Regions from separate parts of the Jeotgalibaca dankookensis genome, predicted to be linked through region 3. Evidence: predicted binding sites of a transcription regulator. Region 3 holds the regulator's gene; each other region holds the start of a gene.
What was found. Region 3 encodes CtsR, which represses protease genes until heat stress. Its sites were predicted from a motif close to TTGGTCAAAAAAGGTCAAANA; they were not measured.

Region 1 (4,269 bases), 760 kb from region 3:
ATTACGTGTTTTAGTAGCGTTAAGATAGATGGATTATACGGTTGGTACAAGTATGAAACGCGTTCGTTCATGCGGTCTGCTGCCATCGTATATTGGATTAGATCGTTAGTTCCAATGCTAAAGAAGTCAACTTCTTTAGCAAATTGGTGTGCCAAAACGGCTGCAGCAGGAATTTCTATCATAATTCCAACTTGAATTTCGTCTGAAACGGGTGTTCCAGCAGCCACTAAAGCTTCTTTTTCTTCTTCTAGTATTGCTTTTGCATCACGGAATTCATTTACTGTTGCAATCATTGGGAACATGATACGCAATTTCCCGTAGTGAGATGCACGTAACAAGGCACGCAATTGCGTACGGAACATATCCGTTTCAGCTAAAGATATCCGAACGGCACGGTACCCTAAGAATGGGTTCATCTCTTCTGGTAAATCTAGATAAGGCAGTTCTTTGTCGCCACCAATATCCATGGTACGCACAACAACCGCATTTCCATTGACGCCTTCTAAAACTTCTTTGTAGGCTTCAAATTGCTCATCTTCAGTAGGGAAGTCTTCAGAATCCATATATAAAAATTCAGTTCGATACAGACCGATTCCTTCCGCACCATTATCATTCACACCAACTAAATCTTTTGGTGTACCAATGTTTGCTGCGATTTCAATTTGTTTACCATCTTTAGTAATACTTTTAGCATTTTTTAATTTTTGCCATTCTGCTTGTAATTTTTCAAATTCTAAGCGTTGTTGTTGATAAGAAGCAATTGTTTCTTCATCCGGATTAATGATAACGTCGCCTTTAAGACCATCAACGATAATCATATCTCCTTCAGAAACCGTTTGGGTTACTGTTTTTGTTCCAACAATCGCTGGAATTTCCAAAGAACGCGCCATAATGGCCGAGTGAGACGTACGCCCTCCGATATCGGTTACAAACCCTTTTACGAATTGGCGGTTTAATTGTGCAGTATCACTTGGTGTTAAATCTTGCGCTACAATAACGACTTCTTTATTTATAGTTGCTGGACTTGGAATCTTCAAACCTAGTAAATGCGACATAACGCGCTCGGTAACATCTCTGATGTCAGCAGCACGCTCTTGCATATAAGGGTTATCTTCCATTGCTGCAAACATACTAATATACATATTTGCAACTTGTGATAAAGCAGCCTCAGCGTTTATTTTATTGTTTGTAATTTCATTTTTTATACCTTCAGTTAACTCAGGGTCAGATAAAACCATCAGATGAGCATCAAAAACTTGGGCCTCTTCGTCACCAACAGCTACTGCTACATGATCACGGATACCTTGAATCTCCTCTTTTGATTTTTCAAAAGAATCCAGAAGACGATTTGTTTCGCCCTCTGGATCATTGATTGAAATTTTTCCAAAAGATAAGTCTGGCTCCGTCAAAAGGTAGGCTTTTCCAATTGCAATGCCATCACTAGCTGCAATACCTACTAAACGGTTTGTCATTATTCAGCCAGTCCTTCCTTTTTAAGAGTTTCAACGATTCCTTCCATTGCTTCAACTTCGTCAGCACCATCAGTTGTGATTGTTACGCTTGCACCTTGACCTACGCCAAGAGACATAACACCCATAATTGATTTCAAGTTAACTGATTTACCTTTATACTCAAGGTTAATATCTGAGTTAAATTTACTTGCAGCTTGTACTAATAAAGTAGCAAGTCGTGCGTGAATCCCTGTTTCAGCAATAATATGAAAGTCTTTTTTCTCCATTATATTTATCCCCTTTTGTTATGAAATTTGTAAAGTGTTTCTTTTCAAGTAATCTTAACTATTTAGTAGTAACTTATTTGCTACTCCCTCTACCGTTAAAGCTACTCTACGCGAGAAACGTAACCTTTTCATAAAATAAGATTACCATTTATTTCACTTTAGGACAACCATTTTAAACGCTAATTTCGTTTATGACGCTTAATTCCTTTTTCTAATCAAATAACTTGAAAGTCAAAATAGGTCAGTGTATAATTGTATTATGAATAAATAACATAGGTAAAAAAGAAAGGATGTTTATCGCATGAAATGTATCAATTGTGGACTTAATGAAGCATCCATCCATTTATATGCTTCATTAAATGGACAAACTCAAAAAATAGATCTTTGTCAAAATTGCTATCAGCAATTAAAAGCTTCACGTGGACAAAGTAGAAACTTTAATATTTTTGGAAACCAACCCAATGGCAACCCCTTTGATTTTGGTGACCTCGAACAATTTTTTAGACAAATGCCACAACCAAACCGTGGACAACAAAAACCAGCTAGCGAACCACGTCCGAACCAAGGACAAGGAAATGGGAATAAAGATGGTGGTCTACTTGGACAATACGGCGTTAATTTAACAGAGCTCGCCCGTCAAGGTGCCATCGATCCGGTTATTGGCCGTGACAGCGAAATTGCTCGGGTTATTGAAATTTTAAACCGTCGCAGCAAGAATAACCCTGTTTTAACAGGTGAAGCTGGTGTTGGGAAAACTTCTGTTGTAGAAGGTCTGGCTCAAAAAATTGTCGATGGTGATGTTCCTCAAAAACTTATAGATAAAGAATTAATCCGTTTAGATGTGGTTTCACTTGTTCAAGGGACTGGTATTCGCGGTCAATTTGAAGAACGTATGCAACAATTGATGGATCAAGTTCGTAATGATGATAAAATTATTCTCTTCATTGACGAAATACATGAAATTGTAGGAGCAGGTAGTGCCGAAGGGAGCATGGATGCGGGTAATATCCTTAAACCAGCTCTCGCACGTGGTGAACTCCAATTGATTGGTGCGACTACATTAAATGAATACCGTAAAATTGAAAAAGACGCGGCTCTTGAGCGTCGTTTCCAACCCGTTCGCGTTAGCGAACCAACGCCTGAACAAGCCTTGATTATTTTACAAGGTTTACAAGCAAAATATGAAGACTATCATAAAGTTAAATATTCAGATGAAGCGATTGAAGCAGCTGTAAAATTGTCGCATCGTTATATTCAAGATCGTTTCTTACCGGATAAAGCAATCGACCTTTTAGATGAATCTGGATCTAAGAAAAACTTAACCTTGAAAATTGTTGATCCTAACGAGATAGATAATCGGATTCAAACAGCTGAAAAAGAAAAAGAAGCCGCAACTAATGCAGAGGATTACGAAAAAGCAGCTTATTACCGTGATCAAATTGCTAATTTACGACATATGAAGGAAAACCCTCAGACTTTAGACCAAAATAATTTAGTGACGGAAAAAGACATCCAAACGATTATTGAAATAAAAACTAACATACCCGTTGGGGATTTATTAGAAAAAGAACAAACACAACTCAAAAATCTTGATGAAGATTTGAAGAAACATGTGATTGGTCAAGATGACGCAATTGATCGTGTGGCTAAAGCTATTCGCCGTAACCGTGTGGGATTCTCGCGTAAAAACCGTCCAATTGGATCATTCTTATTTGTTGGTCCAACAGGTGTAGGTAAAACGGAATTAGCACGTCAATTAGCGCAAGAAATGTTTGGGACTGAAGATGCGATTATACGTTTTGACATGAGTGAATATATGGAAAAACATGCCGTATCTAAGTTAATCGGTTCTCCTCCAGGTTATGTTGGCTACGAAGAAGCTGGTCAATTAACTGAACGTGTCCGTCGAACACCTTATAGTATTGTCTTACTAGACGAAGTTGAAAAAGCCCATCCAGACGTCATGCATCTCTTCTTACAAATTCTAGAAGATGGTCGCTTAACAGACGCTCAAGGCCGGACAATTAGTTTTAAAGACACAGTGATTATTATGACGAGTAATGCTGGTACAGGTGACCAAGAAGCTAGCGTTGGATTTGGCGCTGCTCTAGCTGGCAAGACACATTCAATCATTGATAAATTATCTAACTACTTTAAACCAGAGTTTATCAACCGTTTTGATGCCATAGTGGAATTTAACTCATTGAGTAAAGAAAACTTAACAGCTATTTTAAGTCTATTGCTTGACGATGTTAACTTAGCATTAAAAGATAAAGATATTACAATCACAGTGAGCGATAAAGCCAAAGAAAAATTAATCGATCTCGGTTATAACCCAGCAATGGGTGCACGCCCACTTCGTCGTATTATTCAAGAACAAATTGAAGACCGCGTAGCAGACTATTACCTTGATAACCCTGAAGTAAAAAATATTGATTTTGATGTCAACGAAGATGATACAATTTTTGTCAAAGAAACAAGTAAAGTAACAAGTGAAACACAAGATTAAGAGTCTTTCGAACCGAAGAGAT
Region 2 (4,269 bases), 660 kb from region 3:
ACTTAAAATTTTATAGTTAAGTTTTTTAATGGAATAAAACACCTTTATACTGATATTAAAGAGTTTCTTATTTTTATTTGTTCGGTTTTATGGTAGTATGGGCTAAGACTATGAGGAGGTTTGAAAGATGAACATACTACTTTCACTCGGTATACTAGAAATTATCTCCCACATGGTATTTATTTTTTTGTCTTTTTGGGCATTGCGAGCAACGCGAATTGAGATGTGGATAAGGAAAAATAAAATTCCACAAGCAAGATTGCTTTATTTTTTCACAGCAATTGCTTTAGGATACAATGTAAGTTCATTTTTTTTAGAATTTACGTCACTATCCCGAAGTTTAGCGTTCCTATTCGCCAATTAAAAAAAAGATATGAACAAAGGTAAACTTTAAATGGCTAATTAAATGAAAATCGCTTAGACTCACAGGTAAAACAATTTCGGAGGGATAACATAATGGAAAAAATGATTGTTAGAGGTGGCAACCGACTCGTAGGAACAGTAAAAGCAGAAGGTGCCAAAAATGCTGTATTGCCTATCGTTGCTGCAACAATCCTAGCATCTAAAGGTAGAACGGTTCTTAAAAATGTACCGGTATTATCAGATGTTTATACTATTAAAAACGTACTAAATAATATTAATATTGATGTAGAGTTTGATGAAGCAAGTAATGTCTTTGTAGCAGATGCAACTGGAGATGTTAGCTGGGAAACCCCATTCGAGTATGTTAGTAAAATGCGTGCCTCGATTGTAGTTATGGGTCCTTTACTAGCTCGGTTAGGTAAAGCAAAAGTAGCTTTACCTGGAGGATGTGCGATTGGAACACGTCCAATAGACCTTCACCTAAAAGGTTTTGAAGCAATGGGAGCAACCATAAAAATTGAAAATGGCTTTGTTGAAGCATATGCTGATAAACTAAAGGGTGCACGCATTTACCTCGACTTCCCAAGCGTTGGCGCAACACAAAACTTGATGATGGGTGCGGTGCAAGCCGAAGGAACAACCATTTTAGAAAACGTTGCACGTGAACCAGAAATTGTGGACTTAGCAAGATTCCTAAATGATATGGGTGCTAAAGTTTATGGTGCCGGTACAGAAACGATTCGTATCGAAGGCGTAGAAGAAATGGTAGGAACAACGCATTCAATCATTCCTGATCGGATTGAAACGGGAACATTTATGGTTGCAGCTGCTGTAACCAATGGTAATATATTAATTGAAGATGCTATTTCTGAACACAACAAACCACTTATTTCTAAACTAAAAGAGATGGGCGTTCGTATCGAAGAAGAAGCAAATGGTTTGCGGATTATCGGTCCAGAACAACTAAAAGCCACAGACGTTAAAACGATGCCACATCCAGGTTTCCCTACTGATATGCAAGCACAAATGACAATTGCACAACTTGTTTCTCAAGGAACTAGCACCATGACTGAAACAGTTTTTGAAAATCGGTTTATGCATTTAGAAGAAATGCGTCGTATGAATGCCAACTTTAAAATCGATGGTCAAACAGTTTTACTCTATGGAAACTCTGAACTTCAAGGAGCAGAAGTAGCAGCAACAGATTTACGTGCCGCTGCAGCTTTAATTATTGCAGGTCTTGTCTCAGAAGGCTATACCCGTGTAACTGCTTTAGAACATTTGGATCGTGGTTATTATGAGTTTGATAAAAAGCTTCGTAATTTAGGAGCCGACGTTGAGCGTATCAACGAAGATTCCGAGAAAGCTCTCTCTGCTAAAGAGTTAGATGCTTTATTCGTATAAACGAATAGTTACGACCATAAAGATATTTTCAAATAAATTAATCGTAAAGGACGTTTCCTATGAAATTCAACTCGAAACCTATATTTAGAGCACTCTTTTGGATTGCATTATTTATAGTACTAGCAGTCGTTCTGTTTGCTGTCGGCTTAATGATTGGTTATGGTGTGGTAGGTGGACAGAGTACGTTTGACATTTTCAAGCCTGAAACGTGGCACCATATTACCGATTACATCAGTCAGTAGCAGTTGAGTGGAATTCTTATTTAATTAGACTTTAAAAAGAAGTAGATGAATAAAAGTATTGCTCCCACCTATAGTTTAGTGGTATAATAGCAGTACTCTTGTCGCCTTAGTGTAATGGATATCACGTAAGATTCCGGTTCTTACAATGGGGGTTCGATTCCCTCAGGCGACGTTATAAGCAGAGTTAAACCCTCGTTCTAATCTACTAGAGCGGGGGTTTTTATCCAGATTGCTATAAAGAATTGGTAAACACATTCTAAGCATTATCATTGACCTTTATTGACCAATGGGGTACAATTTATTTTGTAAAGTAAATTATTTTAAATTCAGGAGGAACTTAAATGAATCTAATACCTACAGTAATTGAACAATCATCTCGTGGCGAACGTGCTTATGATATTTATTCACGTTTATTAAAAGACCGTATTATTATGCTGAGTGGTCCTATTGACGATAATGTGGCAAACTCAGTTATTGCACAACTCTTATTTCTAGATGCACAAGATCCAGAAAAAGATATTTATATTTATATCAATTCTCCAGGCGGATCTGTTTCTGCAGGACTAGCAATCTACGACACCATGAACTTTGTTAAAGCTGATGTCCAAACAATTGCAATGGGGATGGCAGCGTCAATGGGTAGCTTCTTGCTTACAGCAGGAACTAAAGGCAAACGCTTTGCATTACCAAACGCTGAAATTATGATTCACCAACCGTTAGGTGGAGCACAAGGACAAGCGACTGAAATTGAAATTGCTGCTCGTCATATTTTAGCCACACGTGAACGTCTCAATAAAATTTTAGCTGAACGAACAGGTCAACCGCTAGAAGTTATTGAAAGAGACACAGATCGTGATAACTATATGACTGCGCAACAAGCCAAAGAATACGGTATTGTTGATAAAGTGATGGAAAGTTCTAAAAATTTACATTAATAAAATATTTTCACAAGAGAGGTTAACCTTTAATAGGCTGACCTCTTTTATTTAAGATTAAATTGAAAGCGCTTCACAACCTTCTGCGCTAAACTTTGTTATGTGGGACATTATAAGACCTACTACGTTTTGCAATGATTTTTAGAAAAAAGTGCTAAAATAGTTGTAAATTTTTTCTTATGTTGGTACAATGTCTGTAGTAGGGCAAAGGCATATATTACTATTTTACTTTTTATTGAGTGAATAGTTTTAAAAGCTATACGATAGTCGAATCTTTTATGGTTGGTTGGCCATTTATGGACCTACACCTAGAATTGAGGATTGATTATGAAAGATACCATTTCTGTTCTACAAAATATTATTCCAGACATGCTAGCTGTTTTAAATAGCCGCTATCGTATTTTGGAAGTTATCTCTTTACACCAACCAATTGGTAGACGTGCGCTGTCGGAAGTAATGAACCTTTCAGAACGAACGCTTCGAACTGAAACAAGCTTCTTGAGAAGTCAGGGTTTGTTATTCAGCTCTAAATCCGGCATGTCGTTGACATCAAAAGGCAAACAAGTCTTTAATCAAATGGAAGGTATTCTAGAAAGATTAATGAAGATGGATTTAAAAGAAGAGACGCTTGCTAAGAAGTTAAATATCCAATTCTGTCGTATTGTACCGGGTGATAGCGATTTATCTTTATCCGTTTTAAACGAATTAGGAATCCAAGCGGCTCGGATGTTTAATGAACTCTTGCCGGAAGGTGAGTTTGTTGTCGCAGTAACGGGAGGAAGTTCTTTAGCCGCAATGGCTGAGAATATGACCTTTGAACTTTCTGATAACAGGCACTTTACCTTTGTTCCAGCTAGGGGAGGGTTAGGAGACTTAATGTCTATCCAAGCTAACTCCATTAGTGATTTGATGGCTCAGAAAACGGGCGGCGCTAATACCGCTTTGTTTGTACCCGATAATTTGAGTGAAGCAGTTCTTAATCTTCTTAAAGACGAACCGACTATTCGTCATACTTTAGATATGATGAAGCAAGCGAATTGTTTGTTATATAGTGTCGGAAATGCTAAGATTATGATGGAACGAAGAAAACTGGCAGATGATTTAAAGAATGAATTGATTGCCAAGCAAGCAGTTGGTGAAGCGTTCGGATGCTATTTTGATAAACAAGGTAAAATTGTCCATCGATTATCACGATTTGGCTTGCAAATTGAAGACGTTGCTCGAATCCCTTATGCCATAGCTATCGCAGGGGGAAGTTCAAAAAGTAACGCAATTAAAGCTTTTTCACACATTGCACCTGATCATACATGGTTAGTGACAGATGA
Region 3 (4,269 bases):
TGCGATATAATCATGTTGAACATTTTTTACATTAAATCCAACTGATTTTTCATCACGTAGAGCTGTTGCCCCAAGGTTAGAAGTCATAATCAAAATAGTATTTCTAAAGTCGACTTTACGCCCCTTAGAGTCTGTCAAATGACCATCATCTAATACCTGTAACAAAATATTAAAGACATCTGGATGGGCTTTTTCAATTTCATCTAACAAGATAACTGAATAAGGTTTTTGTCTAATTTTTTCTGTTAGTTGACCACCTTCGTCGTACCCGACATAACCTGGCGGAGAACCGATTAAACGGCTTGTCGCAAATTTTTCCATATATTCCGACATATCCACGCGTACTAGTGCATCTTCTGAGCCAAACATAGCTTCTGCTAATGTTTTCGCTAGTTCCGTTTTCCCAACGCCGGTTGGTCCTAAAAATAAGAAACTTCCTATTGGACGCTCAGGATCCTTCAATCCAGAACGTGCACGGCGAATTGCCCGTGATACCGCTCCAACCGCTTCTTTTTGACCAATCACACGCTCATGTAAAACTTGTTCGAGTTGCATCAAACGGTCACTTTCTTTTTGCTCCATTTGGTTAACCGGAACACCTGTCCATAAGGCTACAACTTGAGCAACATCTTCTGCTCCCACACTTAATCTGTATTCCTTATTTTCAGAAGACTTCACAGCTTCTATTTTTGCTTGTTCCAAACGTTTTTTCCGTGACTGTTCTTTCTTTCGAATATTCGCTGCTTTAGAAAAATCTTGTTCTAAAATAGCCGCTTCTTTTTCTTGATTTAATTCTTTAATTTCTTCTTCTAACTTAACAACCGTTGATTTATCTGTTGTTGTATCTAAACGTACCTTAGCTGCTGATTCATCAATTAAATCGATTGCTTTGTCTGGTAAGCGACGCGAAGTAATATAGCGTGTTGATAATTTAACCGCTGCTTCTACCGCTTCATCTGTAATATCAACTTGATGGTGGTCTTCGTAGCGAGATTTTAAACCCCGTAAAATAGCTACAGTTTCTTCAGGTGTTGGCTCATCAATATGGATAGGCGCAAAACGACGTTCCAATGCAGCATCTTTTTCGATGTATTTTTGGTATTCGTCCAGTGTTGTTGCACCGATTGTTTGAAGTTCGCCACGTGCAAGAGCAGGTTTCAAAATATTTGATGCATCAATTGCACCTTCTGCACCGCCCGCACCTATTAAGGTATGTAACTCATCGATGAACAAGATGACGTTTCCATCTTGATACACTTCATCGATAACTTTCTTCATTCGCTCTTCAAATTCGCCTCGGTATTTTGTACCGGCCACTAGAGAACCCATATCTAACATCATGAGGCGTTTATTAGCTAATTGTTCAGGTACTTCTCCATTTACAATCTTTTGAGCTAAACCTTCTACAATTGCTGTTTTACCAACACCAGGCTCTCCTACTAAAACAGGATTATTTTTAGTTCGACGAGAGATAACTTGTAAAATTCGTTTGACTTCTAAATCACGCCCAACGATTGGATCGAGTGCATCTTCACGTGCTAGCTTAGTCATATCTCTTGCTAGCGAATCGAGAGTAGGCGTTAAGCCCGCATCTTTGACTGCTTTCTTACCATTTCTATTCGAAACCTTAGGTGGTTGTTTTACACCCATTTTTTCATAAAGTGTTTTACGAAGTTTGTTAATATCAATATCTAAATTTTTTAAAATTTTAACTGCTAAGACTTCTTCTTTAAGTAAGCCAATCAATATATGCTCGGTCCCAACTAACTTCATACCAAGTTTTTGCGACTCGGTTGTTGCATACATCATGACGATCTTAGCACGAGGCGAAAAGGGAATTGGAACAAAATTATTTAAGGTTGGCCGTGAAGTACCATACCCTAGCATCTGTTCAATTTCTTCACGAACTTGTCTCTCCTCAACGTTAAAATCACGCAGGATTTTCCCTGCAATTCCTTGTGGCTCACGAATAAGACCTAACAAGATGTGTTCCGTCCCGATTGATTGATGCTTGAAGAGCTGTACTTCCTCAGTCGCAAGGATAATCGCTCGACTTGCTTTTTCTGTAAATAGTTCATCCATTCTTGATGCCTCCCTTACTGCCATTTCACTGACTACTTATTCCTTGAAACGTAAACTTTTTAATTGTTTGACTAATAAATGCGCACGGACTTTTTTTTCATCTTCTCCAAAGGTTTGTAAACAACTCTTATCCATTATTGATAAGATTAAATCACCTTCACGTTTTGAAATGACTTTTTTATTAAACAAATTCTGGATAACTGCATAAGCTTCTCTCTCAGAAATAGTGTCACCCACTATCCGAATCATTTCATCTAAAAAATCAACCTCATCCATAAACGTTACTTTCATAATTCGGATATAGCCACCACCACCACGTTTACTTTCAACTAAATAGCCATGTTGTTCCGTAAAACGAGTATTGATGACATAATTAATCTGAGAGGGGACACAATCAAAATGGACTGCCATTTCATTCCGGCGTATTTCAATTTGTTCTTCTTTTTTGAGAATCTGTTTAATATAGGCTTCGATAATATCAGACATGTTTTGATTACTCAATCAATCCGCCTCCCTTCACCTGACTAATTTTGACTATCATACTTAAAATACTATGCTATTATTGGTTTCATGTCAAACAGAAAGAAAGAACTCCTCTATTGACCTTCTATTATAACGCATAATAGGTTGATTTTGAAGTATAGGAGACTTGCCTTGCCTCAATTGACAAGTTCGACAATTACAATTAAAATTATGGGGGTTACAAATATAATTAAAAGGAGACACAATAAAATGGAAGTCCTTTATACTAAAACAGCTGAAGAAGGTTCAGAAAAAGCTTACCAACTAATTAGAGAAGCACTCGACAATGGTGCCAAGGTGTTTGGTCTTGCAACTGGTTCTACCCCAGAACGTGTTTATGAAAAGCTAGTAGAGAGTGATGTCGATTTTTCTGAAGCGATTTCAGTCAACTTAGACGAATATGTTGGGTTAGAAGGAACACATGAACAAAGTTATCAATACTTTATGGAACAAAAACTATTTAACCATAAACCATTTAAAGAATCATTCGTTCCAAATGGCGTAAACGAAGAACAAGCAGAAATTGAACGTTACGAAGCTATCCTCGCTAAATACCCTATTGATTTGCAAATTCTTGGTATCGGTGAAAACGGCCATATTGCATTTAATGAACCTGGAACTGCTCTTGACTCTGTTACCCATAAGGTAGAGTTAACACAATCAACAATTAACGCTAACAAGAGAAACTTTGAAAAAGAAGAAGATGTTCCACGTTATGCTTATTCAATGGGGCTTGCTTCCATTATGAAAGCTAAAAAAATTATTTTAATGGCTTTTGGTGAAAATAAAGCTCAAGCTGTTAAAGATCTTGTAACAGCTACAAAAGCAGATCCAGCTATCCCGTCAACTGTTCTAGTTAACCACCCTGATGTTACGGTTATCGTTGATAAAGCTGCGGCTACATTGATTAAAAAATAAAAATTAAGAATGCAAAGAGTTCTCACTAACTAAACAGTGAGAACTCTTTTTTTGTATAAAAAAAACTCTCAAAGAGAGTTGTTACATCGATTAATCGGGAAGACAGGATTCGAACCTGCGACCCCTTGGTCCCAAACCAAGTGCTCTACCAAGCTGAGCTACTTCCCGTTAACAAGCAAAGTAAAAATGCAGCCAGTAGGAGTCGAACCTACAACCGCCTGATTCGTAGTCAGGTACTCTATCCAATTGAGCTATGGCTGCAAAAATCCAAAAGCGGAAGACGGGGTTCGAACCCGCGACCCCCACCTTGGCAAGGTGATGTTCTACCACTGAACTACTTCCGCAAATATGCCGGCTAAAGGAGTTGAACCCTCGACCCTCTGATTACAAATCAGATGCTCTACCAACTGAGCTAAGCCGGCTTTTATACATATACAAATGTATATGAGTCATGCAGGATTCGAACCTGCGACCCTCTGATTAAAAGTCAGATGCTCTACCAACTGAGCTAATGACTCGAAAACTTAATATGAGTATATTTTTAAGTTTTAAAAATATACCAATGGAGATTGACGGGATCGAACCGCCGACATTCTGCTTGTAAGGCAGACGCTCTCCCAGCTGAGCTAAATCTCCGTAAACAAAAAAAAGAAAATGCGCGGCAACGTCCTACTCTCACAAAGGGAAACCCTTCACTACAATCGGCGCTAAGAAGCTTAACTTCTGTGTTCGGGATGGGAACAGGTG

Region 1: the regulator CtsR is predicted to act here: its motif matches at 1,966-1,986, upstream of BW727_RS02080 (ATP-dependent Clp protease ATP-binding subunit).
Region 2: the regulator CtsR is predicted to act here: its motif matches at 2,276-2,296, upstream of clpP (ATP-dependent Clp endopeptidase proteolytic subunit ClpP).

Annotation. Positions count from the first base shown of each region.
Region 1 covers NZ_CP019728.1:427,045-431,313, reverse strand. The annotation lists gene ptsP (phosphoenolpyruvate--protein phosphotransferase) at 1-1,472, opposite strand, end outside; gene BW727_RS02085 (phosphocarrier protein HPr) at 1,472-1,738, opposite strand; gene BW727_RS02080 (ATP-dependent Clp protease ATP-binding subunit) at 2,040-4,247, shown strand.
Region 2 covers NZ_CP019728.1:1,100,514-1,104,782, reverse strand. The annotation lists gene BW727_RS05450 (DUF1146 family protein) at 128-364, shown strand; gene murA (UDP-N-acetylglucosamine 1-carboxyvinyltransferase) at 457-1,767, shown strand; gene BW727_RS05440 (DNA-directed RNA polymerase subunit beta) at 1,827-2,009, shown strand; tRNA gene BW727_RS05435 (tRNA-Arg) at 2,110-2,181, shown strand; gene clpP (ATP-dependent Clp endopeptidase proteolytic subunit ClpP) at 2,351-2,944, shown strand; gene BW727_RS05425 (sugar-binding transcriptional regulator) at 3,272-4,269, shown strand, end outside.
Region 3 covers NZ_CP019728.1:1,760,184-1,764,452, forward strand. The annotation lists gene BW727_RS08640 (ATP-dependent Clp protease ATP-binding subunit) at 1-2,082, opposite strand, end outside; gene BW727_RS08645 (CtsR family transcriptional regulator) at 2,119-2,583, opposite strand; gene BW727_RS08650 (glucosamine-6-phosphate deaminase) at 2,815-3,522, shown strand; tRNA gene BW727_RS08655 (tRNA-Pro) at 3,617-3,690, opposite strand; tRNA gene BW727_RS08660 (tRNA-Arg) at 3,710-3,783, opposite strand; tRNA gene BW727_RS08665 (tRNA-Gly) at 3,795-3,866, opposite strand; tRNA gene BW727_RS08670 (tRNA-Thr) at 3,872-3,944, opposite strand; tRNA gene BW727_RS08675 (tRNA-Lys) at 3,968-4,040, opposite strand; tRNA gene BW727_RS08680 (tRNA-Val) at 4,086-4,158, opposite strand; rRNA gene rrf (5S ribosomal RNA) at 4,179-4,269, opposite strand, start outside.